One region of the Sphaerochaeta globosa str. Buddy genome, then DNA from elsewhere that is predicted to be linked to it. Evidence: riboswitches for the same ligand, from Rfam matches in the RefSeq annotation. Region 1 holds a riboswitch; the other holds the start of a gene.

Region 1 (16,155 bases):
ACTACTGCTTTCCATAGAGAGATTTTTAGACTAAACGAGAATGATGTATGCCACATTTTTGAACTTTGCAGAGATACTCTTCAAAATGATCAGCGCAACAAAAAGCCCCACACGTTTCTGGAGAACTCCAGAGAATGTAGGGCTTTTACCTTTTGGATTGCCAGGTTCTAGTAGGTTTTAGAAGCTGAGGGCAACACCTAGTTTTCCCGTAATCGTGTAGCCTTCGACATCATAATCTACCGTAGTCGAGCTCCCTCCGAGGGTGTATTCTCCCTGCTCGGTAAGGGGGAATGCGACATCTACTCCTCCAACAATTGCGAGGGAGTCGGATAGGTGGATGAGCAGGTCACTTGCAAGTATCGCACTGAGTGTATTGAAGTTGATCACATAATCAGTTCCTAGGATACTGCCAGTTCTTGCATACCGTTCGTACATAAGGCCTGCACCAAGTTCAAGCGAGAGCAAGTCTGACAGGGGGAGCATGAATTTTCCAGTAGCTCCAACATTCATTGTCAGCGGATAATCCTCGACTTCCAACTCCTCTCCGTCCCTTTGGTGAATAGCTGTCTTGGAAAAACCAGCTTGGAATCCTATTCCGACGGGGGAATCGCCAATACCAATGGTTCCTGCGATATTCAAACCGATAGGAATGATGGTGTGATCTTCAGTTCCCGTTTCCTGTTTGACAGAGGCTGTGCCTTGGACACCTATCCAGCTTGGCGCTGCAAACAGAAGTCCGGTTGATAGCAATACGATTGCTACTACAATAAACATTTTTTTCATGATTTTTCTCTTTTCCCTAGGATTTGTCCTAGAATCTTTTTGTAAGTAGGAGGTGATGTGGAATAAAAAGTACCTAAAATCAATATACACCAATATTCATTAATTAACAACAAATATTAATAATAATAAATATTATTTAATAAATATTGTCAGAAATCGAGCTATACCAGAGTGTTTTTAGTCTCAGGGAAATTTTTCTTAGTACCGTTGATTATGCGAAGAACTTCCTTGATTTCCTCTGGAAGTATTTGAATTATTTGTTTATCGCAGGTATCCAAGAATATAATTATTCAATATTCCTATAACCTACTCGGTTCCGAGCAGATGGAAAGCATGCAACAGCAAGGCAAGGTGATCAAATCGTACGGACACATCGATGAAACCAACAGGATGCTGATTGGTCACAGCATGTTGATTGTTGAAAGACCCTGTGATGAGTTTTCAGGGGTTTTAGGGGACAATGCACCTGGTCTGGATTCCAGACATTGAACGACAACCCTTACTGCTGCTAACCCGTATATTGAAATGGATTTCTTGAGCAATCCAAGGCATGCATTTTTCCTACACGAAATGTTTCAGCGAGAGACTCTGGACGGATTTGGGTCTGAAAGACTTAAAGCACTTGGCTTCGTGTTTTCCTGAAAAGAGTATACCGGATACCTGCCTCTGAGGGAATTTGATTTGTTCGTTCAAGGTCCAGGTTGGCGCTTCAGCGGACAGCCTGGGTGAGGCATCGAGTAAGCCTGCGTATAACAGCTTGTTTCCTTATCAATCATGGCCCGTTTTTATCAGAGAGTTCAGAGGTGCTGCTATGCAAGGTTAAGGCAGTTTTCCTTGTATTTTGATTTGAGGTATCTGAGCAACATTGACCAAAAGTTCGTTTTTGGTTAGCCTGCATTCAGGCGATGGGGTTCGCCGAAACCTATTTGGTATAAACCGCACGTTATAAACGTTTGCTGATAACTCCTACAAATTGTAAGGCCGCACTCTTGCTGCATCCAATAGGATGCACATTGATAGTGTGTGCCTGAAGTAGGAGGAAGGTATGGCCTTCAGTCTATCGAGGCGAGTTCCCTGCTGCGTTTCTGATAGTAAGTGACACCAACGGCTTTTTGCTCTGCAGTATATTCTTTTTTACTCGAGACGTTACCAGTGATTGGCGTTTCAGTATTGTATACATGATGGTCTATTAGCAATTATTCTCTCCTTTTTACTTGACCCGCTAAAAGTCTGGAATTTATACTGCCATCCATAACATACCAACATCCCCTATTTGCTGTCTCAGCTTTGATGCTTTGCCTGTACGTGGTGGCAAGCGTCATGCTTAAGAACGTGGCTGAGGGATAGAGAAGGAAGAGTTCGTGATGCACACATTGCAACGTATGGTACTTGTAGTAGGCTAGATACTGACGATGGGGCTTCTGTTGATATCCTGTACTGATGAAATTGAGATGGTCCAGGTCCATTTTGACAGTAGGGAGGGAAGTTCCCTGGATGCAGTAGGGGTGGCCAAAGGAAACCGACTTTCCGAGCCGGAAAATCCGCAGCGAGAAGGCTATGCGTTTGCCGGATGGTATAAGGAAAGTACCTGTAGTACGGCATGGAACTTCACCACTGATGTTGTGGATGCCGACACCCTGCTCTATGCAAAGTGGACCCCTACAGTCCAAACGCTACGCTTTGATGCGAACGGTGGCGATAGGTCAATGGGTTCTCTTACCCTTGCAACCGGACAAGAGGCTTCGCTGCCAACATGTGCGTTCATAAACTCTGGCTATGTTTTTACCGGTTGGTCGACCAGCCCTGATGGGGAGCGAGAATATAGTGACGAAGGCCGGTACACCATGGGACCTGTTGATCAGACGCTCTATGCGCTTTGGATACCCCTGTGTTCCATCACCCTTGATCCGCAGGGAGGCTCTGGGGGAACTACCCATGTTATTGCCGTATTGGGAGAACCCATGCCACCTGATATGGATCCGCCTCAGAGACCCGGGTATCAGTTCTGTGGATACTCTGATCAAGCAGGCAGTGGAGGAACCCTGTACTATGCAGCGGATATGAGCAGTGTCAAAAACTGGGATAAGTCTACTGGTAGTACTGCGACGCTCTATGCACAGTGGAGCCCGACGAATCTCAATAGTTCTGCGGGTGGGCATGTTTTCTTTGACAAGGGCTTATATAGTGATGGATGGCGATATTTGGAGGCAGCCCCGGTATCTACTCAGTGGGTGGCCAAGCAGTGGAGTAGTGCGGAGCAGTTTCGGCTTGTCGGAGCGGCAGACTCTGCTATCGGTGATGGTTATGCAAACACCAACCTGATCGTCGATGAACTCGGGCAAGATGGAGAGTATGCTGCCCTGCTTTGTGCAAATCTCTCGGTTGAACATGATGGGGTGACCTACGATGATTGGTTTCTCCCCAGCCACGACGAGCTTGCTTTGATGTATCAGGTACTGCATCAAAGTGGGCTTGGGGGCTTTTTTAATACATACTATTGGAGTTCCTCCGAGCGTTCCTCCGCAATTGCGTTCATGGATAACTTCTCAGACCCAACCGAACCACTTGAAGCGGCAAAGACCTATTGTGCTCATGTTCGAGCCATCCGTGCTTTCTGAGTAATCGTTTTTCAGATCCTGCGGGACTGCCGATAGGCGGTAACGTGCTCTTCTCATTCTTGGCTTCATGTCCAACTGGCATGAAGCCATTGTTTTTATTTTATTGTAAAAAATTCTATTTTAAGCTACATATATGCAACTCTTTGTCAGAAATACACTTTCAAAGTATTCGGCTTCACGAATTCTCGCATGTGAACACAATTGCAGGTTGATATACTACAATTTTGGTAGTATATTAATTGAAGGTACAAATAGCATTTTTAATGATAAAATTATCAAGTACGTACACTCACCATCGGAGGAAATGTATGAGTAAACAGATTTTTCATGATCCAGACCCTGCAGAAACCAAAGATTGGCTACAGTCGTTAGAAGGTGTAATTCAGAAAGAAGGCGATCAGAAAACTGATTATTTGCTTTCAGAACTTACCCAAACCGCCCGTAACAAAGGTGTTGCAACATCTCCTGGAGTCATAAGCCCTTATATCAATACAACTATTACTGACCCGAGTGCGGCCATTCCCGCCGAAGAGTCCCTTATCGCCCGAAATGTGTCTGCGTTTGTCCGTTGGAATGCCATGGTAATGGTAGCTAAGGCAAATGAAGGGGGAAAAGGCTTGGGCGGGCATATTGCCAGCTACTCATCCTCTTCAGCAATGTATGAAGTGGGATTCAACTGGTTCTTTAGGGGACCACAGTCCGAACACGGTGCGGACTTAATCTACTTCCAAGGCCACTCATCGCCAGGCATGTACGCCCGGGCATTTGTGGAAGGAAGGCTGAGCGAAGAACAACTGGATCATTTCAGGCAGGAAACAGAAGGGAAAGGCCTCTCTTCCTACCCACACCCTTACCTGATGCCTGAGTTCTGGCAGTTCCCGACTGTCTCGATGGGCCTTGGTCCTTCGATGGCAACCTATCAGGCACGCTTCATGAAGTATATGGAAGGAAGGGGTCTGAAGAAACAAGGTGACAGGAAAGTCTGGGTATTCATGGGTGATGGCGAATCGGACGAACCTGAGTCCTTGGCCGCACTCTCTCTCGCATCCAGAGAGAAACTCGATAACCTCATCTTTGTGGTTAACTGCAACCTGCAGCGCCTGGATGGACCGGTTCGCGGCAATGGTAAGATTATCCAGGAACTTGAAGGAAAGTTCAGAGGTGCCGGCTGGAATGTCATCAAGGTTATTTGGGGAACTGAATGGGACTCCATCTTGGAAAAGGATACGAAAGGATTACTCCTGCAAAAGCTCGCACACATGGTTGACGGGGAGTTCCAGACCATACAGGCTAAAGGCCCCGCATATCTGCGTGAGAAACTTTTCTCCGGGGATGCATACCTTGAGTCGCTTATTGAAGGCAAGACCGATAAGGACCTGTGGCAGTTAAGTCGTGGAGGTCACGACCCAAGAAAGATTTATCAGGCTTTCCATGCGGCATCGAACCATAAGGGAGCCCCTACGGTCATTCTTTTCAAGACCATCAAAGGGTATGGCATGGGAAGCGGAGAAGGTGCGATGGGCGCTCACAACCTGAAGCATATGGAAGAGAAAGACCTTCTCGCCTTCAGGGATCACTTCCATGTACCCATTGATGACGAGCAGGCGAAGAACATGGTGTTCATCAAGCCTGATCCAGAAAGTAAAGAAGGGAAATTCCTCACAAGGCGCCGAGAGGTAATGGGAGGCCCTGTTCCTTTCCGTTATAAGGATGGAGAGAAGCTGACGGTTCCCGCATCCAAAAGTTTTGAAGACATGGTTGCCTCTTCAGGTGATAGAGAGCTTTCCACCACCATGGCCTTTGTCCGTCTGCTTACCAAGCTGGTTAAGGACGAGAACATTGGTGAAAGAATTGTTCCCATCGTCTCCGATGAGGCACGAACATTCGGTATGGAGGGCTTGTTCAGACAGATTGGAATTTATGCACCGGACGGCCAGTTGTACGAGCCGGTGGACAAGGATTCGTTCCTTTGGTATCGCGAGGATAAGAAGGGACAGATTCTGGAAGAGGGAATTACCGAAGCCGGAGCCATCTCCTCTTGGATAGCAGCTGCTACCAGTTATGCAAACCATAAGGTTTCCATGATTCCTTTCTTCATTTTCTACTCAATGTTCGGTTTCCAGCGTATCGGTGACTTCATCTGGGCCGCAGGGGACAGTGGGGCAAAGGGCTTTTTACTGGGAGCAACTGCCGGAAGAACTACCTTAAACGGTGAGGGTTTGCAGCATGAGGACGGGCATGGGTTGCTTTTGGCATCCACCCACCCAACCTGTCAGGCATACGATCCCACCTTCTCCTATGAGCTTGCTGTAATCATCCAGGATGGATTGAAGCGCATGTATGAGGATAACGAGAACATCTTCTACTACATCACGCTGATGAATGAGAACTACACCCATCCAGAGATGCCCAAGGGGGTCGAGGAAGGGATTAGGAAGGGTGCCTACCTCTTCAAAAAAGCCAAGAAGAACAAGAATCCTGTCGTCCAGCTTATGGGAAGTGGAACCATACTGAGGGAAGTCATCGCAGCTGCTGAGCTCCTTTCAAAGGACTTCGGGGTGGAAGCGGACATCTACAGCATTCTCGGGGTCAATGAACTGCATCGTGACGGCGTTGAAGCAGAGCGATACAACCTCACCCATCCGGAAGCTGAAGCGAAGGTGCCGTACCTTACCAAGCTTATGGAAGGCCACGACGGACCGGTGGTGATAAGCACCGACTATATCAGGGCCTATCCTGAGCAGATCAGAAGGCTCATCCCCAATCCAAGGGTTACCATCCTGGGTACTGATGGATTTGGCAGATCTGATTTCAGACAGGCCCTCAGACGGTTCTTTGAGGTTGACCGGTACTATATCGCCGTTGCAGCGCTTAAGGGACTTTCCGATGAAGGTACCATTCCTGCCAAGCGCGTAAGTGAGGCACTAAAGAAATATGGCATTGACGTTGATAAGCCCAATCCATTGTTGAAGTAAGGAGGTAGGAAACATGGCAATAAAGCAAATACTCATCCCGGATATCGGGGATTTCGAAGATGTGCCGATCATTGATGTGTACATCAAAGTCGGTGATATCATTGCAGTTGAAGGCTCCGTGGTAGCTCTTGAAAGTGAGAAGGCTGTCATCGATATTCCTTCCCCCTTTGCAGGGACCGTCACAAAGGTTCTGATCAAGGAGGGCGATACTGTCTCCAAGGGCTCTCTGGTGGCGGAGATTGAGGTTGCATCAGAAGAAGTTGAAGAAGCAAAGCAAAGCTCTGCAAAAGAGCCCGAGAAACAACAACCTGCTGCACCTAAGGAAGAAATAAAGCCGGAAGTGGTTGCTGAAATTGAGCAGCCGACAGAAGTGGCCGAAGAGAAAGAACCTGCCAGTGAGCTTATCAATGAACAGGCACCGGGTGCTGTCTTTCATGCTACCCCTTCACTACGCAAGTATGCACGGGAGCTCGGAGTCGATCTTGCTCTGGTGAAGGGTAGCGGGCCCAACGGAAGGATCTTGCATGAAGATGTGCAGGCTTTGGTCAAGAAGGCTCTCAGTGGTAGCAAAGAGTCTACTGCTTCCTTCGGCAAAATCGAGCTGGAGGACTTTTCAAAGTACGGGAAGACCGAACGAAAGAGACTTTCCCGTATTCAGAAAATCTCCGGACCGCATCTGCAGAAGAGTTGGCAGATCATTCCTCATGTCACCCAATTTGATGAGGCTGATGTCACCGATCTTGAGGTTTTGCGAAAGGCGATCAAGGAAGAGATGAAGCGAAGTGACGAGCCTGTGAATATCAGCATCCTTCCCTTCATTATCAAGGCTGTTGTCGCAGCATTGAAGAAGTTCCCTGAGATGAACGCTTCCTTTGATGAGGACAGCGGTGAGTTGATTCTCAAGCACTACTACCATATCGGGGTTGCTGTGGACACCCCCGAGGGCCTGATCGTACCGGTTCTCAAGGATGCCGATACGAAGAGTGTGACAGAGATTGCAAGAGAGATTACATCCATAAGCCAGCGTGCCCGAGACAGAAAACTGAAGCCGGAGGACCTTAGCGGAGGATCGTTCAGCATTTCAAGCCTCGGAGGAATCGGTGGTACGGCATTCACGCCCTTGATCAACCCACCGCAGGTTGCCATCCTTGGTGTCTCACGGCTTACCAAGAAGCCGGTATGGAATGGCAAGGAATTTGCTCCCCGTGACGTTCTGCCTTTCTCTGTAGCCTACGACCATAGAGTCATCGATGGTGCTGCAGCAGTTCGCTTTACCACGTATCTCGCCTCCCTCTTGGGCGATTTGCGACGTGTACTACTCTAAGGAGGTGTGTACAGATGCAAGAAAAGAAAACAGACCTCGTGGTCCTCGGAGGAGGACCCGGTGGGTATAGTGCAGCTTTTAGGGCTGCTGATTTAGGTCGGAAGGTAACGCTCATCGAAAAGAGCTCTGTTTTGGGAGGGGTATGCCTGAATGTAGGCTGCATCCCTTCCAAGACGTTGCTCCACCTTGCCGAGGTGATAGAGGATGCCCAAAAGCTTGCTCCGCTTGGAGTGTCTTTCGGTAAGCCTACGTTTGACCTGGAGAAGATCAGAGCCCATAGGGATTCGGTCGTACATACCCTTACCTCGGGGCTGGACCAGTTATGCAAGGCAAGAAAGGTCGAACGCTTGGTGGGAGTCGGTACGTTTCTCAGTGATACCGAGCTGAAGGTGGTTACCGATAAGGAAGAGCTGAAGCTTACCTTTGAAGACTTGATTATCGCCGTCGGCTCCCGTTCGGTGCAGATACCGGGCATTCCTTACGAGGACCAGCGTATCTGGGACTCTACAAAAGCCTTGGAGCTCACGCACATTCCCAAGCGGCTTGCGATCATAGGGGGAGGGATCATAGGGCTGGAAGTGGCTACCATGTACCACGCCCTGGGCTCGGAGATTACCATTATTGAGATGATGGATTCCCTCATCCCTCCTGCTGACACCGATCTCAAGCAGCCATTGGTGAGAAAGCTCAAGAAGCAGTATGCAGCCATCTATACCTCCACGAAAGTCGAGAAGGTGGAAGCGAGAAAGGATGGCCTTGTGCTCTATTTAAAGGGGGAGAAGGCTCCTAGCACAATCGAAGCTGATGCTGTGCTTGTAGCAGTGGGAAGGAAGGCCAATTCCGATGGCATTACACTAGAGAATACGTCGATTAAGACGACCAAGCGCGGCTGGATCGAGGTGGACAAGAAGCTGAGGACCAATGTCGCTCATGTGTTTGCCATTGGAGATGTTGTGGGAGACCCCATGCTCGCCCATAAGAGCAGTCACCAGGGCAAGGTGGCAGCCGAGGTGGCATCGGGACACGCTTCTGCTTTCACTCCCATGGGGATCCCCTCTGTCGCCTATACAAACCCCGAGGTCGCATGGATTGGTTTGACCGAAATGGAGGCTAAGGAGAAGGGGATAGCCTTCAAGAAAGGTTCGTTCCCGTGGACGGCAAATGGGAGGGCATTGAGCGCTGTCGCCTCCGAGGGGGTCAGCAAGGCCCTCTACGACGAAAAGACAGGACGCTTGTTGGGAGCGGGAATTTGTGGGAGGAATGCAGGCGAGCTTATCTCTGAGGCTGTGCTTGCCCTTGAGATGGGCGCTGTCGCCCAGGATATTTCGCTAAGCATCCATCCGCACCCAACCCTCAGCGAGACGTTTGCACTTGCTGCAGAACTTGCAGAAGGCACAGCAACCGATACGCTAAATAGGTGAATAGTAGAGAGCCCGCCCAGACAAAAAAGGACGGGCTTTCTGTCTCCAAGCGGATGTAGTGAGTTGTTTTCTCCCACAGGGATTGATTATCTCCCAAAATAGAGTATTCTATGGGAGATAAAGGAAACACGTGGGAGAAAGATGCACCAATTCGATTATATCAAATTGAAAGAAAGCTCTTGGGACAGTGAGGTCCTCTCGTTTGTTGCTCAGATTCGCGAGCATAAGGGAAAACAGGAGCTGTATCTCAGGCAGAAACCGGTCGAACTGGAACGTTTGATCGAGGTGGCAAAGATCCAGAGCACCGACAGTTCGAACAGGATTGAAGGCATTGGGACCTCAAGTGCACGGATGCGGGATTTGGTCCAGGAAAGGACTACCCCTAAAAACCGCGACGAACAGGAAATCGTAGGCTACCGCGATGTCCTGAATACGATTCACGAAAGCTACGAGCATATCCCGCTCAAGAGCGATATAATTCTGCAATTGCACAGGGACCTACTTGCATACACTGACAAGACTTTCGGTGGGAAGTTCAAGAATTCCCAAAATTACACCACTGAGACTCATACCGATGGCAGCTCCTTTACCCGCTTCACGCCGCTTGAGCCTTTTGAGACACCGATGGCAGTGGATGCAATCTGTAGCAGCTATCAGCAGGCTCGTGAGAATCAAGTGATTGATCCGCTGATCCTGATTCCAATCTTCATTTGCGATTTTCTCTGCATTCACTCGTTCAATGATGGCAACGGCCGACTGAGCCGGCTCCTTACTACATTGCTGTTGTACCAAAGCGGTTTCATTGTCGGCAAGTACATCAGCATGGAGCAGAAGATTGAGAAGTCAAAGGATACGTACTACGATGTATTGGAGAAAGCCTCCAACAGCTGGCGTGACAGGAAAAATGATTACGTTCCCTTCATCAAGTACTTTCTGGGGATTGTCTTGAATTGTTATCGTGATTTTGAAACCAGGCTTGGTTCGGTCGACTTCAAGAGTACCCCGTATGAGATTGTAAGAAAAGCAGTTGGTGATACCTTGGGAGTATTCACCAAGACGCAGATTCTCGAGCTTTGTCCCAGCCTCGGTAGTTCATCCGTTGAGGCTGCACTTAAACGCCTCAAGGAGGAAGGTATCATTTTCCGCCTAGGCGGCGGCAGAAGCACCACATATATACGGAATCATAATCAATAGTAATCTCCCATACAATACACTCAATGGGAGATTAATGCCGTACGTAGAAGAATCATGCGGTACCTGGACGGTACATGGCGGAGCTGCCTGTCGAATTCATCAGCTGTTACTGATAATCCATTACAAGGTTCAAGCCTGCCTGCATCAGGGAAGCGAGCACTTCCATGCCCATGCGGGTTGGATGGAGACCGTCGGTAAGCATCCCATCTCCTTCGGTGATTGGATGCAGGGCAAGGTCGATCAGGTGAGCTTTCGGATAGTCTGCAACGATAGATCGAATGCTGTCGGCAAGGTCAAGTTGGGTCCACCCATGGATGTTCTGTTCTGTTAGTGCGTGGTCGGTCCTTTGCAGCGGTGTGCAGAAATAGAGCTTGCTTTTTGTGTGTCGCTTTAGCATCATCTCTACCAAGTTCCGGTATGCTTCGGTAAAGATTTCTTTGGTAGCGGGTTGTTCCTTCGCTCCCCAGTCATTGGTTCCCCCAAAAATGATGATTATATCGCCGCATAGTGGGCTTTGTCTCTTCTCGTCCAGAAAGGAAGAGGTAATCGGTCTGTTTCCCGTCCGGCTGACTCTGCTGCCCGAATAGGACTCATTGACCAAAAGACTTAAGCCTGTTCTCTTTGAAAGGATATGCCACCAGGTTTGAGAGACATCTACGACATCTACGCCATCTTTTGGATAGAAAAGTTCATTCTCCTCAGGCACGTAACCAGCGAAGGTCGATATCGAGTCTGCGAGAATTGAAAAAGTGTTTGCTGCTATGCCGGGCAGGATATTGCTGAGCTTTTTCTCCGTCAATGGATTAAGCCACGCCCTTTGGTGAGATTGGCATAGATACGACAATTTCGAAGGTTGAACTGGATGCTTAGAAGCTGGTGGGAGGTATTGTGTTTGTAGATGCATTCTGTAATGTCTCCGCTTTGTTTGCCATTGAGGAAGGAAGTCTAGTAGGTTCGTTCAGGCAAGTCACTGAAAGCTCAGTTTTTGCTGATTCCAGTAATTCTGGTCAAGAAGTAAGCTGCTTCACTCGTCGATTAATCTCAAGGCAGGCCCGTACGGTATGGTAGGGACATTTGTAGGCGCTGGCTTTCTCCTTGCCGGTCCTGCTGTCCCTTGCCCTCTGTTGTTGAATGCTCACCTCATCTGTGTAGGGATTTTTTGCCGAAGAAAACCATTCTCCTCCATCCCAGTCGACCAGATGTTGTTCGATAAACTTCCATATTTCAGTTGCCCAGTTTAGGAAACAGTTTTCGTTGGTGGCCTCATAGGCATCCAACAGAGCGACCATTGCCTCTGCATGGACATACCAAACCTTGCAACGATTTAGTCCATGCTGAACATGAGATGAGAAAAAAAGGCCCCCATGCGTCTCATCCAAAGCAATATGCATGACATTTCTCACCAATGTAGTACAAAGTTGGTCGACTCTCTTTTCGTCTCCACAAAGCCTTGCAGCTCGTCTGAGAAGGTATGCTGTCTCCAGTTCGTTGGAGAAGTTTATCGTTTCATCCATTGGCTTAGCCTGATCTGAGATTGAGATAAATAGATGATTGTTCGTGCAATCGAGGAACCATTGGAGAATGAAGGTTATTTGGTCCTTAATCTGATTTGATTTTTTTTCGCTTGGGGCTGCTTCTTGAAGTTCAATTGCTGCCTCAAGCATGTGCAGTTGGCTGTTAAAGATGAAAGGCGCTCCTTGGTTGTTCATCCACCAGAAGTGTTCATCCACCTCGTCACGCCAGTCGCGAGTGAGGGTGTCGGTGAAACCTCCTCTCACTATCTGGGCATGTTGAAGAAGAAGTTGGTGGGTGTTACTTGCTTCCAAGAGCGCTTCATTGCTCCCGGTAGCCTTTGAATACCGTGCCAGGGCGATGATGTAGAAGGCTTGAGCAAAGATCCGTTTTTGTAGAACCAAAGGTGTGGAGTCAGCCTGTATTTGGTAGAAGATACCCCCGTAGAGAGGATCCCTGAAAGAGTTGAGCAGGGTTTTGTAGGCAGCATCAGCAAGTTTAAGACAGGCAGTGTCCCCGGACTGTTCGTAGACGGCACTGTAAGCCCAGAGCATCCGGGTCAATAGTATGGCGTTCAACGGGCGTGTTTTGTCGGGTATCCGATTCTGGTCAATATATGAGTAAAAACTCTGATTCTGCTCATCAAAGAGAGCTTCTTTCCAGAAGGGGAGAATATTGGTCCCTAGGACATGCTGAGCACGTGCTGATAGATTGGTGAGGGTACTGAAATCATCCGTATTCATCGTTTCACCTGTGATGGAGGTGTACCTATGACCTGTTTGAAGAGCCGGCTGAAATAAAACTCATCATTGATACCTACCCGGTCGGCTACTTCGCTGATAGTATAGTGCTCGCAGGTAAGCAGATCGTAGGCATGGTGCATTTTGATATAGTTCTGGTATTGGACCGGTGAGAACCCGGTGAACTGTTTGAAGATTGTCCTGAAGTAAGAGGATGAGAGATCGACCATTTCAGCAAGTTCTTGGACCGAATAGTTCTCTTGTACATTACTTCCGATGACCGATAGCACATTGGATAGCACTTTGGAGTACTTTGAATGTTCCATATTCCCGGCCATCTTGCTAAAAAGCTGGTACATGATGGAATAGAGCAACCCTTTGCATTTCAGGATATAACCCGGTTTTTTTGTCCTCCATGCCAGTTCCATTTCCTTAAACCCTTGGATGACCGGATGGTTGGGTAGTTGGAGGATGTTTGGGATAGAGTCAAGAATTGCCTTGGTCTCATCATTTACATGGGAGAGACGGAACTTGATAACGATGAATTTCCAAGGACTGAAGGAGCTGGTAGTAGCGGAACGTGATTTTCCAGGAGGGATGAAAAGAATATCTCCCTTCTTGATCATCTTGTACTGATTGTCAATGGTATAGGTGACCTCTCCGTCGACCGAATAGCAGAGGATCCAACGGTCCATGAAACAGAGATTGCTCAACTTCCAGTCACGTTGGGTCTCAATGAAGACGGCACTGAGAATTTCGTCGATGGAAAAATCGTAGGTATTCTGTACAGAGATCATAGGCGTTGATTCTCCCGTATTTTACGTTTCTCTATAGCTTCCATAAGGCCTCTTAGGTAGCCGATGGTAAAGAGGTTACCCAAAATGCCGTATCCAGGAATCTGGTTGTTTTCTCCGATGAAGGTCGGGGTGTGGTCAGGTCGGATGACTCCCTTGAAGCCGATGTCGTAGTAGCTTTCGATGGTCTCTTCCATATCAGTAATCCCATCATCGGCAAAGCATTCTACGAATTGTTCGGCATTTCCTGTGACATCCCTGAAGTGAGCGAAATGGATGCGCTTGTCGAATCGTCGAATTTCCTTAGGTACATTACTACCCATCGTAGCGAAAGTACCCTGACAAAAGGCGATGCCGTTGTATTCGCTGGGAACCAGGTCAATGGCTTTCATCATGGCATCGCTACTGGTGAGTATCCGTTCTACACCGGCTATTTCTCCTACCGGGGGATCATCCGGGTGAAGGGCAAGCTGTATCTTATACATTTCTGCAACAGGAACCACGCGACTCATAAAGTATGCAAGGTTTTTCCAAAGGTCCTCTGCCTTCACTTTTCCAGCAGAGGTTTCCTCTAGATCCTTCACAGCATCGAGAGAAAAGGCTGTGGCAAGTGCACCACCCCGGACAGGAACCTCAAGGTTCGTTCTAAACCAGCCGAAAATCGGCATCCAGTTGTAACAGACTGTCTTGATACCAAGTTGGTGCATATTCTTGAGCAGAGTACAGAAGTTGTCGATGGCCTGATCGGCGTCATTGGTTCCCAGTTTGGCAGCATCGATGAACTTGATTCCTTCCAAGACGGCAATTTCCATGCCATATTGTTTCATCTCAAGCATCTGGGAACGCAAAGCTAAGGTATGCCAGCTTTCAATATAGGCACTCTGCTTTGCGCTGTAAGGGACAGTACAGACAGCCTTGTTGATGCCCAGTTGCTGGGCGATGGCTTTCAACGGTGCGTGGTGGTCCCCAAAAAAGTTCAGTGCAATATCCATCTGATAGTGCCTCCTTGTTCCAGAATATAGGTATCGTTCACGGTGGGAATCAGATACGAAAGGCCTTGTTTGTTCGCCTCGTTGACGAACCGACCAACCTGCTCCGTGTTGATTGTGAACATATCGTAATGGCAGGGAATGGCGATTTCAACGTTTGTTTTGAGTGCGAGGTTGATGGCCTCCAAGTATGTAAGATTCGAGGCAAACCCCTTCTCAAGAAGCTCCTGGGTGTAGCCATTGATCGGCAGGAATGCCATTTCTGGCTTGATACTGGATAAAAAGGCTTCCAAGGGGGGATGGGGAATTGTGTCCCCTGCAAAGAATAGGGTATGGGAGGAAAGCCGAATGGCGTAACTCAGGTAGGGGAACCCTGTTTCCTCCTTCTGGTCATAGTTGTTATGCTTTGCCCGGATGGAGTCTATAGTCAATCCATTCTCATCCCAATGTTGTCCATCATCGAGACTGATGACCCTACAGTTTTGTTCCGCCTTAATTCTTTGGGCGAGAGCTTTGGAAGCGATGACGGTACATGCAGGATTGGAGGAGAGAATTCCGCTGACCGTCACTTGGTCATAGTGGTCTCGATGTTCATGGGAGATGAGTATGTAATCAACCTTGGAGAGCTCTATAGGTTCGATCAGGATGTCCATCATGCGAATGTGACGTTTCCAACTCTGCTCCATAGTCGCCTTTTCCAAGGTGGTTGAAAGATATGGATCAATTACGATGCAAAGGGAGTCGGTCTTCAAGACGAAGCCGCTCTGTCCTATCCACCAGAAATAGATCTCCCCAACTTTGGGTTGTGCTTCCTTAATTATCGAACCGAGCATCAGGGAACCTGCTTGAGCATCAGTCCTCCGTCGATGACGACGGTGGCTCCGGTCATGTATCGGAAGGCGTCTCCTGCAAGTAGAGCTACTGCTTCCCCGATTTCTTCTATAGTTCCGATTCGTCTGAGAGCAACCTTCTTGTTGAATTCCTCCTTGAATCCGGGGGTATTGAAAGCCTCCGCATTGATTGGGGTGTCGATGGCACCAGGTGCACAGCTATTGACCCGAACGTTGTAAGGGCCGAGGGAGGAAGCGAGGGCTTTCACTGCTCCTTCCAAGGCGAATTTGGTGACCGAGTACATCGCCTGGGTGGGGTGAGGGTTCAACCCGTTGACTGAGGTGATAACCACAATCGAGCCCTTTCTCTGCGCCTTCATGATCCTTGCGGCCTGCTGCAGGCAACAAAGAGCACCTTTGAGGTTGGTATCCAGAAGCCCATCGATATCCTCCTGTTTTGTTTCCTCCAAGGTGGCATGGACCGAGTAAGCTGCATTGTTGATGTAGATATCAAGACATTCATGATGTTCTTTGTAAGTCTGGAAGAATGCGTTTACTTCTTTCCTGTCTGAAACATCAAGAGTATATGCTTCATGATACTCGCCAGGAAGTAGCTTCAACGTCTCCTGAAGGGTTCGAGGATTCCTTCCTACAATGGTAACATGGGCTCCCAGCCTGGCAAGAGAACAGGCGATGCCCCTACCGATACCTTGGTTGCCCCCCGTAACAATGGCGTTTTTTCCTTCAAGACTACAGATAGATTGGATAAAATCAGAGTCAAACATTCCTAGCCTTCCTTTAGAAGAGAAGATTGGGTATGACCATGGTAAACCATGGGATATAGGTTATTACTATTAACACCGCGATACAAACCCCTATGAAGGGAAGTAGTTCCCTGACAAGGAGGTCTGTCTTCACCTTGACCGTCCCTGAGACAAGGAAGATATAAGTCCCAAATGGTGGGGTGATCGCCCC
Region 2 (16,155 bases), 1.3 Mb from region 1:
CAGGCATCTTCACCTGGACTTCAATTTCACCGGATTTCGCGTTGAGACAGCGCCCATATCGTTACACCATTCGTGCGGGTCGGAACTTACCCGACAAGGAATTTCGCTACCTTAGGACCGTTATAGTTACGGCCGCCGTTTACTGGGGCTTGGATTCGCTGCTTCGATCGCTCTGACAACTCCTCTTGACCTTCCAGCACCGGGCAGGTGTCAGTCCATATACTTCCCGTTGCCGGTTCGCATGGACCTGTGTTTTTGGTAAACAGTCGCATGGGCCGTTTCTCTGCAACCCCCTTGCGGGGGCCATACTTATCCCGAAGTTACGTATGCATTTTGCCGAGTTCCTTAACGCGAATTCTTCCGTGCGCCTGTGCATTCTCAGCTCGCCCACCTGTGTCGGTTTGTAGTACGGTCCCCCAGGGCCGTTCCTTAGGGATTATTTCTCGGCACGACGACTACGCGCACTTCGCTGCACCGTGATGCAGCTCGCTCGCGGCTCGCCTCGGCCCCCGGATTTGCCTGGGGGCCTCGTCGGCTCGCCGTTTCGGCCGGGACTACCGTCGCCCGGCTGCGTTTCGCCCTATGCGTCATCCCATCGGAACCCTGGGAGGTGCGGGAATGTTGACCCGCTTCCCATCGGCTACGGCTCTCGCCCTCGCCTTAGGGGCCGACTGACCCTTGGGTAGATTGACTTTACCCTGGAAACCTTAGGCTTTCGGCGGACGGGGATCTCACCCGTCTTTTCGTTACTCATGCCTGCATTCTCTCTTCCGTCCCGTCCACGGGCGCTCCCGCCCCCGCTTCTTCCGTACACGGAATGCTCTCCTACCGACAGCATTGCTGCTGTCCCGCGGCTTCGGTGCCGTGCTTAGCCCCGTTACATTATCGGCGCATGACTACTCGACCAGTGAGCTGTTACGCACTCTTTGAAGGGGTGGCTGCTTCTGAGCCAACCTCCTGGCTGTCTGTGCAATCATACTTCCTTTCCCACTCAGCACGACTTTGGGACCTTAGCCGGCGGTCCGGGCTGTTTCCCTCTTGACGACGGCCCTTATCAGTCGCCGTCTGACTGCCGCACATTGTATCGCGGTATTCGGAGTTTGGTTAAGCTCGGTACCCAGTGACGGGCCCTCACCTATCCAGTGCTCTACCTCCGCGACAGTCCATGCGACGCTAGCCCTAAAGCTATTTCGGAGAGTACCAGCTATCTCCAAGTTTGTTTAGTCTTTCGCTCCGAGCCACAGCTCATCCCAACCCTTTTCAGCGGATTTAGGTTCGGCCCTCCACAGGATTTCACTCCTGCTTCAGCCTGGCCATGGCTAGATCACTTGGCTTCGGGTCTACCGCACGCGACTGAACGCCCTGTTCAGACTCGGTTTCCCTGCGGCTCCGGGACTCCCATCCCTTAACCTTGCCGCATACGGTAACTCGCAGGCTCATTCTACAAAAGGCACGCCATCACCCTCTCGGGCTCTGACCGCTTGCAGGTCCACGGTTTCAGGTTCTCTTTCACTCCCCTCCCGGGGTCCTTTTCACCTTTCCCTCACGGTACTATGCGCTATCGGTAGCTGCCGAGTATTTAGCCTTGGAGGGTGGTCCCCCCAGTTTCCGGCAGGATTTCTCGTGTCCCGCCGTACTCAGGTAACGCGGCCATGCAGCTGCAAGCGTTTCGCGTACGGGGCTTTCACCCGCTCTGGCCGGCCTTCCCAGGACCGTTCCGCTACACTTGCAGTTTCTGACTGCACGGGGTAACCCCCGCCGCATCCCTACAACCCCGCGCACCCGAAGGCACGCGGTTTGGGCTCCTCCCCGTTCGCTCGCCGCTACTGGGGGAATCTCAATTGATTTCTACTCCCGCTGGTACTTAGATGGTTCACTCCCCAGCGTATCTCCCATGCACGGTATTTTATTCGCGTGCATGTGCATGTCATCCAGACATACGGGTTACCCCATTCGGAAATCCGCGGATCATCGGGTATTGGCCCCTTCCCGCGGCTTATCGCAGCTTATCGCGTCCTTCTTCGCCTGGCAGCTCCTAGGCATCCTCCGTGGACCCTTATTCACTTGACCATATCATTCTTCCAATCCCTGCGCTTGTACTGTAAAAAACCTTCCGACTCATGGAGGCAAGGGGATTCGAACCCCTGACCCTCGGCTTGCAAAGCCGATGCTCTAGCCAGCTGAGCTATGCCCCCGGCTAAAACAAAAAGGCGTACGGGAAGGGAGGAAAAAGAGAAGTCCGCACCCTAGAGGGGCACTTTGTTGCAGGACTTGCACCTGCTGGTCGACGACCGTTGACGGCTGCGGCTGTGAGAGCCGCCGCCAGCCTTTCTTCTCAGAAAGGAGGTGATCCAGCCGCACCTTCCGGTACGGCTACCTTGTTACGACTTCACCCCCCTCACCGGACGTACCTTCGGAACCGCCCCCCCCTTGCGGGTTGGGCTGGCGACTTCGGGTACCCCCGACTCGGATGGTGTGACGGGCGGTGTGTACAAGGCCCGGGAACGTATTCACCGCGCCATGCTGATGCGCGATTACTAGCGATTCCAACTTCATGGAGTCGGGTTGCAGACTCCAATCCGTACTGGGACCGGCTTTAAGCGATTCGCTCCGCCTCGCGGCCTCGCTGCGCTCTGTACCGGCCATTGTAGCACGTGTCGTAGCCCAGGACATAAGGGCCATGATGACTTGACGTCGTCCCCACCTTCCTCCGGTTTGTCACCGGCAGTTCCGCCTGAGTCCCCACCTTCACGTGGTGGCAACAGACAGCAGGGGTTGCGCTCGTTGCGGGACTTAACCCAACACTTCACAGCACGAGCTGACGACAGCCATGCAGCACCTGTACGCCGGCCGCAAGCGGCACGCACCTTTCGGTGCGCTTCCAGCGTATGTCAAGCCCTGGTAAGGTTCCTCGCGTACCATCGAATTAAACCACATGCTCCACCGCTTGTGCGGGCCCCCGTCAATTCCTTTGAGTTTCACCCTTGCGAGCATACTCCCCAGGCGGTGCACTTAATGCGTTAGCTACGGTACCGGGGGTCGACCCCCCGCCACCTGGTGCACATCGTTTACTGTGCGGACTACCAGGGTATCTAAACCTGTTTGCTCCCCGCACCTTCGCGTCTCAGCGTCAGTACATGGCCAGATGCCTGCCTTCGCCATTGGTGTTCTTCCAGATATCTACAGATTTCACCCCTACACCTGGAATTCCGGCATCCCCTCCTGTACTCAAGCCCTGCAGTTTCCAGCGCGTCCCCCCGGTTGGGCCGGGGTATTTCACGCCGGACTTGCAGGACCGCCTGCACGCCCTTTACGCCCAATGATTCCGAACAACGCTCGCCCCCTACGTGTTACCGCGGCTGCTGGCACGTAGTTAGCCGGGGCTTATTCCGGGATTCACGTCATCCCGCGGCCATTCCCTGCCACGGTTGTTCCCCCTCCCGAAAAGAACTTTACAACCTCACGGCCTTCTTCGTTCACGCGGCGTCGCTCCGTCAGGCTTTCGCCCATTGCGGAAGATTCTTAGCTGCTGCCTCCCGTAGGAGTCTGGACCGTGTCTCAGTTCCAATGTGGCCGTTCACCCTCTCAGGCCGGCTACCCATCGACGCCACGGTGGGCCGTTACCCCGCCGTCTAGCTAATGGGACGCAGACTCATCCCCCGGCGGCGCCGTAGCGCCTTTCCCGGATCCCGCCCTCGCGGGTCCCGTCTCATCCGGTATTAATCCAGGTTTCCCTGGGCTATCCCGGACCGGGGGGCAGATTGTCCACGTGTTACTCACCCGTCCGCCGCTCTAGGGGCCCGAAGACCCTTGCCGCCCGACTTGCATGCTTAAAACGCGCCGCCAGCGTTCGTTCTGAGCCAGGATCAAACTCTCCGTCATAGGAATCCCGCCCCCGAAGGGGCGGGCTCTATTCCTTCAATAGTTCGCCCTGTCATTCCTCGCAAACGAACGTAGCTTTTATACTACCGTTCATCATTTCTTTCTTAGGTAATTGACTGGGAAGCCCCTCGCGGTTGCTTCCTTCTCTTTCTCTTTCCCTTCCCTAACGCTCGTTGTTTCAATAATCCAGGGATAGCCGGCACCAGCCTGCTTCCCGCTCCCCCTCTCGGAGGCGCTCGACCAACTTACCCGATTTGGGTCCCTTCAGTCAAGGGCTTTCTTCCCTTTTCCTCATTTTCCCGCCTCGGCTTTACCGGCCGACAAGAAGGCACTATACGGGCTTTCCTCTCCTCTGTCCAGTAGCTTCCTCACCTTTTTTTATAAATTGTGAACGAAGCTATGAGGATGCTTGCCCAAGCAGGGTTTCAAAGATAGGATGCATCACAGGAGAACGATCCATGGAACACGACATGAGCAGTGGAAAACCCGCTCGCTTGCTATTCTTCTTTATGTTGCCGATTCTCGGCGGAAACCTTTTTCAACAATTCTATTCAATGGTCGATACATTCGTGGTTGGCCGCTATGTAGGCGTCGATGCACTTGCAGCGGTGGGAGCCACCGGTTCGATGACCTTTCTCATTCTTGGCTTTGTAGTAGGCCTTACTGCAGGCTTTTCCGTAATCATCAGCCAAAAGTTCGGGGCAAAGGATCCAGTAAGCATGCGAAAAGCAGTTGCCATGAGCATACTCAGCGCCTGCTTTCTCTCGGTAGTGGTCTCAACACTTGCCTTACTGACGGCCAGACCTCTTCTGGTCATGCTCAAAACCCCTTTGAACATCATCGACGATTCCTATGCATACCTGATCATCATCTATATAGGAATTGTGGCAACCATCTATTACAACCTTCTAGCAGCCATTCTCCGAGCCCTGGGAGACAGCCGCTCTCCTTTGTATTTTCTCTTGATAGCATCCGCACTCAACGTCGCAGGCGACCTCATCGCCGTCATCGGCTTACAGATGGGGGTGAAAGGTGTTGCCATAGCCACCGTCCTAAGCCAAACAATTTCCGCGCTGCTGTGCCTTATCTATATCTATAAGCGGTATCCAAGCCTCCATCTGAGCGCCCAGGACTGGAAAATCGATTGGTCCATGATCAGCAGGCTGCTTCGTATTGGACTTCCCAGCGCTCTTCAGTTCTCCGTGTGCGCTATCGGGGTAATGATCGTCCAGTCGGTAATCAATCAAAGCGGAAGTGACACTGTTGCTGCCTATTCGGTAGGGGTAAGGATAGAACAACTGGTTACCCAGCCTTTGGTAACCCTCGGCTTGGCCATGGCTACCTTCAGTGCTCAGAACCTAGGGTCGGGACACCTCGATCGCGTCAGACAGGGAGTCCGCAGCGCCGTTCTCTTATGCGTACTCTTCAGTATGATTGCCCTGGGTTTGATATTCCTTTTTGGAAAACAACTTGCACTGTTGTTTATCGAACCGTCGGAAATACTGGTGGTGGAGCAGACTGTTCAATACCTGCATATCATTTCTTACTTTTTCATTCCACTAGGGATGATTTTTGTCTTCCGCAATACCTGTCAAGGACTCGGCTCAGGCCTCATCCCCATGCTCTCATCCATCCAGGAGCTCATTTTTCGAGGCTTGGTTGCCTTTACCTTACCCCCGCTCATCGGGTATATCGGCATCTGCCTGTCCAGCCCCATTGCATGGATATCCGCAGCACTGTTGCTACTGATCGCCTACAGACTCCAATACGCAAAACTTTCGCATCTGCTGAAGCAATAGCATGCACACCCTTACTTAGGGAGCATGCTTATCTATGGATACCAAAGCCAGGGCTTTACGGGCAACCTTATACCCATCGTCCTGGCGCAAAACACTGCCGAACTTACGATTCTTGGCCCCTCGCTGGCAAAACAGCGAGAAATAAGAATACTGCTGAAAACAATACTACCCTCCTTGCCCAAGGTGACCATACAGCTGCCTAATTCAGTAACCACGCAAGAAATCCTTGCACCGCTGAGTCTCGCCCTACTTGCTTATGAGAGACACCTTCTTACCTTGGATTGCCCAGCAGTACTTTGCTATGGTGAAATCGGCCTTGGTGGAGTACTGAAGCCAAGCCCTTCACTGAGGGACATCCCCCTACGTTGCACAGACCAGGCAATTGGCTTGGTTCTGGTAGGCAGGCAGACCCTGCTCCCATCCAGATCGGGAAATTTTGAACTCTGTGAGTGTGAAACCATACAGGATGCAGGATCTCAACTTTGCAAATACTGCCTCCAACATCAGGGAGAAAAAGCCTCTAGCGAGGAGAATACGACAGGCGCTGAGTCCTTAAGCGATCCGTTTTCCAACATCATTGGATTGAAAAGGGCAAAACAAGCACTGCTTTACGCAGTGGCAGGAAACCTGCCGATACTATTCTATGGGCCGCCTGGTTCCGGAAAAAGCCTACTATTAAGCCGAATCGCGTCATTGCTGCCTGCGCTGACCTCAGAATCCCAACAGGAACTATCTGCCATGCAAGCGCAGAGAATCGACAAACCGCCGGTATTTGAGATACACCCCGGAACCAAGGAAGCCGATCTTATGAAGGGGGTTGTACCAGCAATTTGCAAAGCCCATGGAGGCTCTCTTATTGTCGACGAACTTTCCCATCAAAAGCCCAACATACTTACCCTGCTTGCCTCCGTGATGGACAGCCGTACCTTCTCTGGCTATCCAGTGAATACGCTCGTTGCCTGCGCCACCAATGCATGCAGCTGTGCAAACCTTGGATCTGTACAGGGCGTCTGCCATTGCAGTGAAATGCAAATTGACAAATTCTGGGCAAGGCTTGGGTATCCCCTGCTCGACCGCTTTGCCATAGCCCTTTGCTTGCACAGTGAAAATTTGCTGGTCAGCGAGGTCAATGCACCTACCTTCGACTATGAACGTATACGAGAAGTACGAAAACTGCAGAAGCAACGAAGTGAACAAGAAATCAGGCGTCTACTACCGCTATACACGAAGATTTCCTGCAATACCCAGCTGAGTTTCAGACGTTCATTGCTTTGTTGCAAGCTTGCCAGGACCATTGCAGACTATGAAGGAAAAATTTTGGTAACACAAGCAATTATGCAAGAGGCCGAACAATTATACCTTCTTCCCAAAGACCGACATTATCACTAGATTCGCCTTCTCTGGTTTTTTTCCTCCAAGGTAGTTGACACCCTTTCTTGCTCTCTGCTATAGTCCTTTACGTTGCAGGGGCCGCTAGCTCAGTTGGTAGAGCAACGCCCTTTTAAGGCGTGGGTCACAGGTCCGAATCCTGTGCGGCTCATCTTGCCACTGTTTTTTGAACATGCAGAAATGTCTCCTTCGTCTAGTGGTTAGGACAACGGGTTTTCATCCCGTCAACAGGGGTTCAATTCCCCTAGGAGATGTTATATCGGGAGCCTGTCATCGTACAGGTTCCCTTTTTTATTACCGACAGGCTGTTCCTTCACACTGTAGGAAACGTACGAAACAGATGGCCAGAGCATACCATTGACTTCTGGTAGAACTCGGTATACAAAGAAGATAGAGGATGGTATACCGATAGCATCATATCTCCCAATCAGCTACCTACCATCCTTGTGATGTACCCTTCTTCCGGGCTGCAATCTAGGGATGTTGTATCCACACCCGCAGCGCTTTAGGTTGCAGCTCCCTCATGTTGGCTCTCCTGTATCGCCTGCAGGCTGCTGAAAGTCTCTCTGGTATCGATTGACAGCAGGTGATGGCCTGCCCAATTCAGGGCGATAGCCCCCAAGGGTGCTGTAAGTACAATACTCATAACTGCTACCGCCAAGATCACCTGCCCTGCCCCGGTAGGCATGCCGTGCATGCCCATCACAGCAAGAGGGGTTGCCCCAATGGCTGCCTGTACCGTAGCTTTTGGAAGATAGGAAATAACGATGAAAGCCTTTTCCTTTGCAGTAAAGCCACTTCCCAACGTACAAAAATAGGTGCCGACGCTTCGTCCGGCCAGTGCAATGAGAATCAAAAGAATTCCCTTGACGCCTACCTCTTGCGCAGCAGCAAGATCGACTTGCGAGCCTACCATGGCAAACAGCAAAATCTGGGCGAAAATCCAGATTTTTCCCAGTTTGGAGGACAGCTCATGGGCCATGTGCTCCCGCTTCTCCAGAATTATGAAGCCGATGGCCATTACCGACAGCAACGCAGCAAAGGGAATATGACGGGAGTCAAGAACATCACCGAGGTGCACTAACAGTATGCAGATCATCAGCATGGCCAATACCCGTTTGGTCGCACGCGGGTTGAACTGTTCAAATATCCGTATCAAAACAAGGCCGATTGCCAAACCGATGACTATTCCGAATGCTATTGAAAGGGGAATACCTGCCACGGTCCACGCCAAGTTCACGGTATCGCCTACATACAGGCCAAGAACGATGCTGAAAGCTACAATGACGGTGACATCGTCCATACTGGCTCCGGCGAGCACAAGGGTGGGGATTCCTTTCTGTGTGCCTCGCTTCTCCTGGATGAAGGTCACCATCATAGGTACCACCACAGCAGGTGATACCGCGCCCAGAACACAGCCAAGGATGGCACTCTCAAGAAGTGAGAGTCCCAAAAAATAGGGGCCGATGAGCATGACGGTTAGGGTTTCAAATAAAGCGGGAAGAAAGGAGAGAAAGATGGCCTGCAGCCCTACTTTATGCAGGCTCTCCCGGGAGAGTTCCAACCCCGAGCGAAGCAGGATAACTATCAGGGCGATCATCCGCAAGTCAGAGCCTACAGCAAGCAGCGAGCTGTCCAATATGTTCAGGACTGCAGGACCGAAGAGCATGCCCACAAAAAGCATGCCGATGAGTGCAGGTACGTGCACCTTGGTTAAAAGCCAATCCAAAAACAAACACAACAAAACCACGGAAGCAAGACTGAAAGCCATACAAACCTCCCGAGAAACGTAGTTTATTTCTGGAGTTATCAGCAGCTTTCAGAACTCTGCGGTTTTCATTATGAAGGCGAACCCCATCGCCCATTCAGATTTTAGAAAGTTGCTCCTCTGCAGTCAAGGCGGGTGTACAAGAACTACAATCTATGAATAATGAAACATCGTCAAAGGAGCATGCAAATGAGTCAACTTTCCAGAATACAAAAAATTTGTGATGCCAACGGTATCAGCGGTTTTGAGGATGAAGTCGTCCTGGCAATTCGACAGGAAGCTGGGGAACTCGGTCATTTTGCCGAGGATTCACTGAGGAATCTCTATCTCTATCGGACAGAGAACACAGAGAACAAGCCGGTGGTATTGCTGGATGCCCATACCGATGAAGTAGGATTCATGGTCAAATGCATCAGAGACGATGGCATGCTGGAATTCATACCGATCGGTGGTTGGGTCTCCTCCAATGTTCCGGCGCACTTGGTGAGGGTACAGACCAATCTTGGAAAAACCATTCCAGGCATCGTAGGATCAAAACCCCCTCACTACCAGAGCGAGTCAGAACGCAAGAGTGCTCCCGATATCGCCTCAATGTATATCGATATCGGTGCCAGAAGTGTAGAAGAAGCCCTTAGCATGGGCGTGGATATTGCTAGTCCCATTATTCCTGATGCAGTATGCATCTACAATGAGAACAACAATCTGCTCTTCGGCAAGGCTTTCGATTGCCGCCTTGGTTGTACCACCATTATCGATGTGCTGGAGGATTTGAAAGGTGAACAATTGCAGGTCAACCTGGTTGCTGGTTTTGCCAGCCAGGAAGAAGTCGGTTGCCGGGGAGCTCAACTTACTGCACGCAAAGTGAAACCCGACGTGGCTATTTGCTTCGAGGGAAGTCCAGCCGACGATACATTCCTGCCTCCCTATCAACAACAGACGATTGTCGGTAAAGGCCCCATGCTCCGGTTCATCGACTCAAAGATGATCACCAATCCGCGTTTCCAGCAGTTTGCTCTGGATATTGCAAAGGAATTTGACATACCCGTTCAGAAAGGTGTACGCAACGGAGGGGCGACAAACGCATCCGCCCTCCATTTGTCGGAGCAGGGAATCCCAACCATCGTCATCGGAATCCCGGTACGGTATGCTCATACGCATTGGGGAGTAAGCAGCCTCGACGATGTTCAGAACTCTGTCAGGTTGGGCCGTGCCATTCTGACTCGCCTGAACGAACAAATCATCGCAACATTTTGACAAATCCATACTCTGGGTGTCATACTGGCTGAAAGGGGGAGGAGCATGAATGAGATCCAGCTTTGTCTGAGTGAGATGCAGACGTTTTTCCAAAGCGGGGCTACACTGAGCATCACTTGGAGGAAAGAGCAGCTGCGGCGCCTCAAGGAAGGCATTCGTTCCTATGAAAAGCAAATCCTCAATGCTCTGCATGAAGACTTGGGAAAAACCGACTTCGAGGGGTTTGCCACCGAATTGGGTATCATTTATGCAGAATTGGACGAACATCTGAAGCATCTGGATACTTGGTCGGCTAAGCATCGCGTCAAGGGCAGTATCCTTTCCTTCCCCTCCAAAGCCTATACCATCGCACAACCGTTGGGAATTGTACTGATCATGAGCCCTTGGAACTATCCTTTCCAGCTCACCATCGCCCCATTGATCAGTGCAATTGCCGCCGGCAATTGCGTCATCCTCAAACCCTCACGGTACAGCACCCATACTTCCCAGATAATCGAGGAACTCCTTTCCAAACTTTTCTACAGCAACCATGTGGCCACGTTCCAAGGCGGAGCGGAGATGAATCAGGAGTTGCTGAAGCATCGCTATGACCATATTTTCTTCACCGGAAGCCCCCAAGTGGGCAAGCTGGTTATGGAGAGTGCTGCCAAGACTATCACCCCGGTCACCTTGGAACTGGGGGGGAAGAGCCCGGTTATCGTCGAAGCAGATGCAGACATTCCTTTGGCGGCACGACGCATAATATGGGGCAAGTGCCTGAACGTAGGACAGACATGCGTAGCTCCCGATTATGTCCTGGTCGAACGAAAGGTCCACAATGCCTTGATCGAACAGATGAAAATCGCCATCACAGCGATGTTCGGTTCAGACCCTTTGCACGCAAGCGACCTTGGACACATCATCAATGAAAAACACTTTTCCCGGCTCATCGGCCTTTTCGAGTGCGGAACGCTTGCATGGGGCGGACAGATTGATCCAAGAACACGGCGCATCGCACCTACCATCATTACCGAACCGAAGCTTGACTCTGCACTGATGCAGGAAGAAATTTTCGGTCCCATTCTTCCCATCATCGCCTATGATACCTTTGAACAAGCCCTTGGCTTTGTACAGAAGAGGGAACATCCTTTGGCTCTGTATTTCTTCTCCAATAACAAGCAACACCAAAAAACCGTCCTCTCCTCGGTCAGCTTTGGCGGTGGTTGCATAAACGATGTCATCATGCACCTTTCGAATACCGCCCTTCCCTTCGGGGGTGTCGGCAACAGTGGCATGGGGTGCTATCACGGCAGAGAGGGATTCAAAACCTTCAGCCATACAAAAAGCATCCTTGAAGGTAAAACTTGGCTTGAAATTAAGCTTCGGTATGCCCCGTATCGTGGTAAGCTATCACTCATCAAACGACTATTTCCCTGATTGAACATAAGGAGGTTCCATGAGCGTGAAACGTTTGGCATCGCTGACAGTATTTTTGCTGATCGGCAGCCTTGTATTTTCTGCAATCGATGTGAAAGAAGCTGATGACTTCTATGATCAGGATGCCTTTACCCAGGCTGAGCAAGCCCTGCTTGTGCAACTGGACAAAGCAGCGAACCCTGAAGAGGAAGCGCAGATTCTCTGGCGGCTTGCCCGTGTGATGGTTTCCTTGGGAGATGACTTGGACAAGGAGGACAAGGCAGGGCGCTTTGCCCTCTATGAGAAAGGCGAAGCCTATGCGTTGTCTTCCATAGAGAAGAACCCCACCCCCTTCGGGTACCTTTGGAAATCCTCCAATGTGGGGCGATGGGGACAAACAAAAGGTCCTTTGAACGCTCTAGGAAAGGCGAAGGGAATGCTCGAGGACCTGACGGTCATCGTCAACAACCTCAATACCCTGGACTCCAGCGAGACTTGGTATGTTCTTTCCAGTCTATACGATGAGTTGCCGGGGGGCATGATTTCCTTTGGAAACAAGGATTGGGCGGTCAGCTACATGCGCATGGCAATGGACACCATTGAATCCAGCCTGCTCTATCCCGGACACTACAAAAAACTCGCCGAAGAGCTGTACGCAAGAAATTGGAGTGCATCCAAGCGCTCCAAGGAACTGGCTAAAATGCAAAAAGATTGGCAGAAAGCTTCCACCAATCTGGAAAAATATCGCTATTACGAAGGCAAGGACGCTGGAGCGACCAAACCGTTCTACTCATCGGTCACCCTGAAACAGATGAGTGACCGCCAAGAAGCGGAGATGGTGCTTTCGTATGTCTTGGAGAAAGCCAAGGTATTCAGGCCGATCAAGCCAACCGATACCAAGGAAATCAAGGAGATTGAGAAACTGAGAGACTCCTGGATTTAGGCATGTGACTATGTGCTGAGAGCCGTCCCTTCAAGCTAATGCTTGAAGGGATTTTCATTTGCATAGGGGTGCTCTGGTTTCTGGTTGTACGCGATATCCTCGATTCCCAAATAGCGGAAGACATCGAACAGCGCTTTCCCCGCATGCCTGAAGGCAACTGCCGTATGATGTGGATAGGCTTTGGCTAAAAGCACATAGCGATAGAATCGTGCCATTTCATCAATGCCGATAATCCCGATGCTTCCAAAGCTTGAGGTGGGAACGTCAAGCACTTCGCCTTCAGCAATATACGCTTTCAACTGTCCTCGGGCATTCGATTGCAGCCGGTAAATGGTAACAGGACCACTGATCAGGTCCCCTTCCATGGTTCCCCGCGTGATATCAGGATGCTTCAATTCAGGTTCAAGATCTCGCTTCATGATCAGCTGGTAACCCATGTGTGGATTCCTAAGTAACGAGCAAGCAGTATTGCCGCAATGAAAACCCATAAACAGATCGTCGTTGCGATACGGACGCTTGGTCCTGATGTGTTCTTCATACATTGGCGCGGGGACGGTGTTGTTGATATCCAACAAGGTGACCGGAATTTCGGTGACGCACAAACCGATATACTCACTTAAAGCACCGTAAATATCGACTTCGCAACTGACGGGGATGCCCCGTTCAGTCAGACGACTGTTCACATAACAAGGAACAAACTTGAACTCGGTCTGGAAAGCCGGCCAGCATTTATTGGCGAATGCAACATAGTCCCGCTCACCCTTGTGCTCCTCGGCCCAGTCAAGCAAAGTCAACTCATATTGAGCCAAGCGATCCAGAATCCCGGCATAGGGGCTGGAACCGATTTGGCTCTGCATTTCTGCCACCAATGAAGGTATTCTCGGATCATCGGCATGCTTATTGTACGCAACAAGAAGATCAAGCTCACTATTCTCTTCTATCTCCACCCCCAAGTCAAACAATCCCTGGATAGGGGCGTTGCAGGCAAGAAAATCCTGCGGTCTGGGCCCAAAACTGATAATTTTCAACTTTTTCAGCGAGAGAACCGTACGGGCAATCGGAACAAAAGATTCTATCATGTCTGCGACCTCGCGGTCGGTTCCAATCGGATACTCGGGGATATATGCTTGCAAGGAACGAAGCTTGAGATTGTAGCTGCAGTTGAGCATGCCGCAATACGCATCACCCCTGCCATCATGCAAATCCCCATCCCCTTCGGCTGCAGCTACATACATAACCGGCCCTGCAAAATGTTTTGCCAACAGTGTTTCCGGTGTTTCCGGTCCGAAATTTCCCAAAAACACTACCAAGGCATTAATCTGATGCTGTTCCAAATCCTTGAGGGCGCCGAGCATATCCTTTTCGTTTTCCACGATGACAGGGCACTCATACAAATCACCTTTGTAAGCCTTTTTTACCGCTATTCGTCTTTTTTCAGACAACATTCGAGGAAAGCAACTTCTGCTTACCGCAACCAAGCCCAACCGAACGTGTTCCATATTGTTCATGACATCACTCCTCGTTACCGGTTCTGACCATAATATGCCTGAGCACCGTGTTTTCGTAAATAATGCTTGTCCAGCAGATACTGATCCATAGGCTTTTGAGTGGCGTCTTTAAGCAATATCGAGTGGTAAGCCATCATTGCCACTTCCTCGAGCACCACCGCATACTCTACGGCCTTGACGGCATTATCCGCCCAACAGAACGGCCCGTGGCTGTGTACCAGAACTGCGGGAATGCTTTTGGGGTCGAGTTTCGAAAAACGTTCAACAATCACCTTGCCTGTCTCTCGTTCATACTCTCCCTGGATTTCGGCGCTTGTAAGGGCACGGGTACAGGGAATCTCACCATAGAAATAATCGGCATGGGTTGTACCCAGTGCTGGAATACCCCTTCCCGCTTGGGCAAAAATGGTAGCCCACCTGCTATGGGTATGTACAACGGCATTGACTTTTTCAAAATGATTGAACAGATAGCGATGTGTCGGGGTGTCGCTGGAAGGATTGTAGGTACCCTCCACTTGCTTGCCGGTTGCCAGCTCGATCACTACCATGGATGAGGGAGTAAGCTCAGCATACGGGACCCCTGATGGTTTGATGACCATCAACTCACGGTTCTCATCGACCTCGGAGACATTACCCCAGGTAAAGGTGATCAACTTATAGGTTTGCAGCAGCAAATTTGCTTCACAAACTCTTTCTTTCAACTCTTTGAGCATGACTTCTCCTTCTTTATCAGAAGCAAGTGTGTGCCAACCTTTGTGTGTTGTCAAGGCAAAATAAGGCTCTCTTGAGGTTCCAAGAAACAAGAAAACCCCGTATGATGTGCAGTATGGACCATACAAGACGCAATATCTCAATTCCTCTACTGGCTTGGACTGTACGAGCTTTACTGCTCGGCTTATTGGTTGGACCGATCATCAGCTTGTTGACCTTCCTTGTAGCAAAGGCAGGTGCAATCAGATCCGATTATCCCTGGATTCTCTTGTGCATTCCCCTCGGCGCCCTACTCACCGCCCTTCTCTATCAGAAACTCGGTCCTTATCTGAAGGACGGTGGCTCTCAAGTGATCGACCTGATCAACCAGGGGATTCTCGATATCGCCCATCCAACCAGCATCGGCTATGAGAACGACCGCGATGTTCACAAACAGAGAATATCCACAAAAATGGCACCCTTGCTGCTTTTCAACACCTTCATCACCCACCTTGTCGGAGCATCGGGCGGCAAGGAAGGGGTCGGAGTGCAGTTAGGTGCATCCATCGGCAGCTATGTCTCCCGTCTCGAACAGAACATATTCAGGCATCCCCAAAGCATCCAACAGAAGGGAATCTGGCTGATCAGTGGGGCAGGAGCTGCCTTCGGCGCCCTATTCAACGCCCCGATTGCAGGTACCCTGTTCGGGATGCAGTTCTCCAACCCCCGCGTCAACCGTACTGATGCCCTGCTCCCCTGCCTGATTGCCTCATTCACCGCCTGCCTGGCAAGCCAAGCACTGCATATGCACACCTTGGTTCCTGTACGTGCCGAATCCTTTCCAATCGACCTGCGCACCCTATTGATCCTCCTGGTGCTCTCCATGATGCTCGGATTGGCAAGCAGACTCTTCTGCCATCTGATCCACCTGACCAAAAAGCTGTTTTCCCGTATTACGCCTAATCCTTACAAAAAAGCTTTGCTTGCAAGCATGCTCCTATTGGCAGCTTCCCTAGCCATCTATGGCATTACCGGTTCATTTGCCTACAACGGTCTCTCCCTTGATTTAATCATCCAAGCCGAATACGGCACTACCAGCAAATTAGCTCCGCTCTTCAAGCTTCTGCTTACTGCCCTGACCATCGGAAGCGGTTTTGTCGGAGGTGAGGTGATTCCCATCCTTGTCATAGGAGCAACCACCGGTGCAATCTTCGGATCGTGGTTGCCCATTCCTGTTTCGGCACTCTCCATGTTTGGGGCCATCGGCATGCTCAGCGGCAGTACCAAATTGCCCCTTGCCTGCTTTGTACTGGGACTTGAGCTTTATGGCTTCGGCAATCCAACTTCCCTCTTTTTTTGTTTGCAGTATTGCCTACCTTTTCAGTGGACGGCTCTCAATCTATGAACGGCAAATCATTCCGGAAGTCATGGATCCCTCTTGGGATGTCTGATTAACGAGCTTGACAAGGATACCAATACTCCCTAATATATGAACATGTATTCATATATTGATATTTCAGGAGTTCC

The links. A riboswitch is a leader RNA that binds a small molecule or an ion and turns the genes downstream of it on or off. The one in region 1 is predicted to bind fluoride.
Region 2: linked by a shared signal. The riboswitch ahead of SPIBUDDY_RS06315 (cation:proton antiporter) and the one ahead of SPIBUDDY_RS12535 (InlB B-repeat-containing protein) in region 1 are both predicted to bind fluoride.

The regions. Positions count from the first base shown of each region.
Region 1 covers NC_015152.1:2,680,722-2,696,876, reverse strand. The annotation lists gene SPIBUDDY_RS12540 (hypothetical protein) at 178-783, opposite strand; gene SPIBUDDY_RS16230 (hypothetical protein) at 1,108-1,272, shown strand; fluoride riboswitch at 1,676-1,759, shown strand; gene SPIBUDDY_RS12535 (InlB B-repeat-containing protein) at 2,196-3,401, shown strand; gene aceE (pyruvate dehydrogenase (acetyl-transferring), homodimeric type) at 3,710-6,376, shown strand; gene SPIBUDDY_RS12525 (2-oxo acid dehydrogenase subunit E2) at 6,390-7,700, shown strand; gene lpdA (dihydrolipoyl dehydrogenase) at 7,715-9,121, shown strand; gene SPIBUDDY_RS12515 (Fic family protein) at 9,263-10,315, shown strand; gene SPIBUDDY_RS15830 (SGNH/GDSL hydrolase family protein) at 10,422-11,114, opposite strand; gene SPIBUDDY_RS12505 (AGE family epimerase/isomerase) at 11,323-12,570, opposite strand; gene SPIBUDDY_RS12500 (AraC family transcriptional regulator) at 12,567-13,364, opposite strand; gene SPIBUDDY_RS12495 (mannonate dehydratase) at 13,361-14,353, opposite strand; gene SPIBUDDY_RS12490 (MBL fold metallo-hydrolase) at 14,338-15,183, opposite strand; gene SPIBUDDY_RS12485 (SDR family NAD(P)-dependent oxidoreductase) at 15,183-15,965, opposite strand; gene SPIBUDDY_RS12480 (TRAP transporter large permease) at 15,979-16,155, opposite strand, start outside.
Region 2 covers NC_015152.1:1,336,706-1,352,860, reverse strand. The annotation lists rRNA gene SPIBUDDY_RS06350 (23S ribosomal RNA) at 1-2,070, opposite strand, end outside; tRNA gene SPIBUDDY_RS06345 (tRNA-Ala) at 2,122-2,195, opposite strand; rRNA gene SPIBUDDY_RS06340 (16S ribosomal RNA) at 2,340-3,882, opposite strand; gene SPIBUDDY_RS06335 (MATE family efflux transporter) at 4,341-5,681, shown strand; gene SPIBUDDY_RS06330 (ATP-binding protein) at 5,706-7,070, shown strand; tRNA gene SPIBUDDY_RS06325 (tRNA-Lys) at 7,149-7,221, shown strand; tRNA gene SPIBUDDY_RS06320 (tRNA-Glu) at 7,253-7,324, shown strand; gene SPIBUDDY_RS06315 (cation:proton antiporter) at 7,576-8,841, opposite strand; fluoride riboswitch at 8,864-8,941, opposite strand; gene SPIBUDDY_RS06310 (M42 family metallopeptidase) at 9,028-10,092, shown strand; gene SPIBUDDY_RS06305 (aldehyde dehydrogenase) at 10,138-11,508, shown strand; gene SPIBUDDY_RS06300 (hypothetical protein) at 11,528-12,430, shown strand; gene SPIBUDDY_RS06295 (L-fucose/L-arabinose isomerase family protein) at 12,466-13,938, opposite strand; gene SPIBUDDY_RS06290 (L-ribulose-5-phosphate 4-epimerase) at 13,953-14,651, opposite strand; gene SPIBUDDY_RS06285 (chloride channel protein) at 14,765-16,033, shown strand.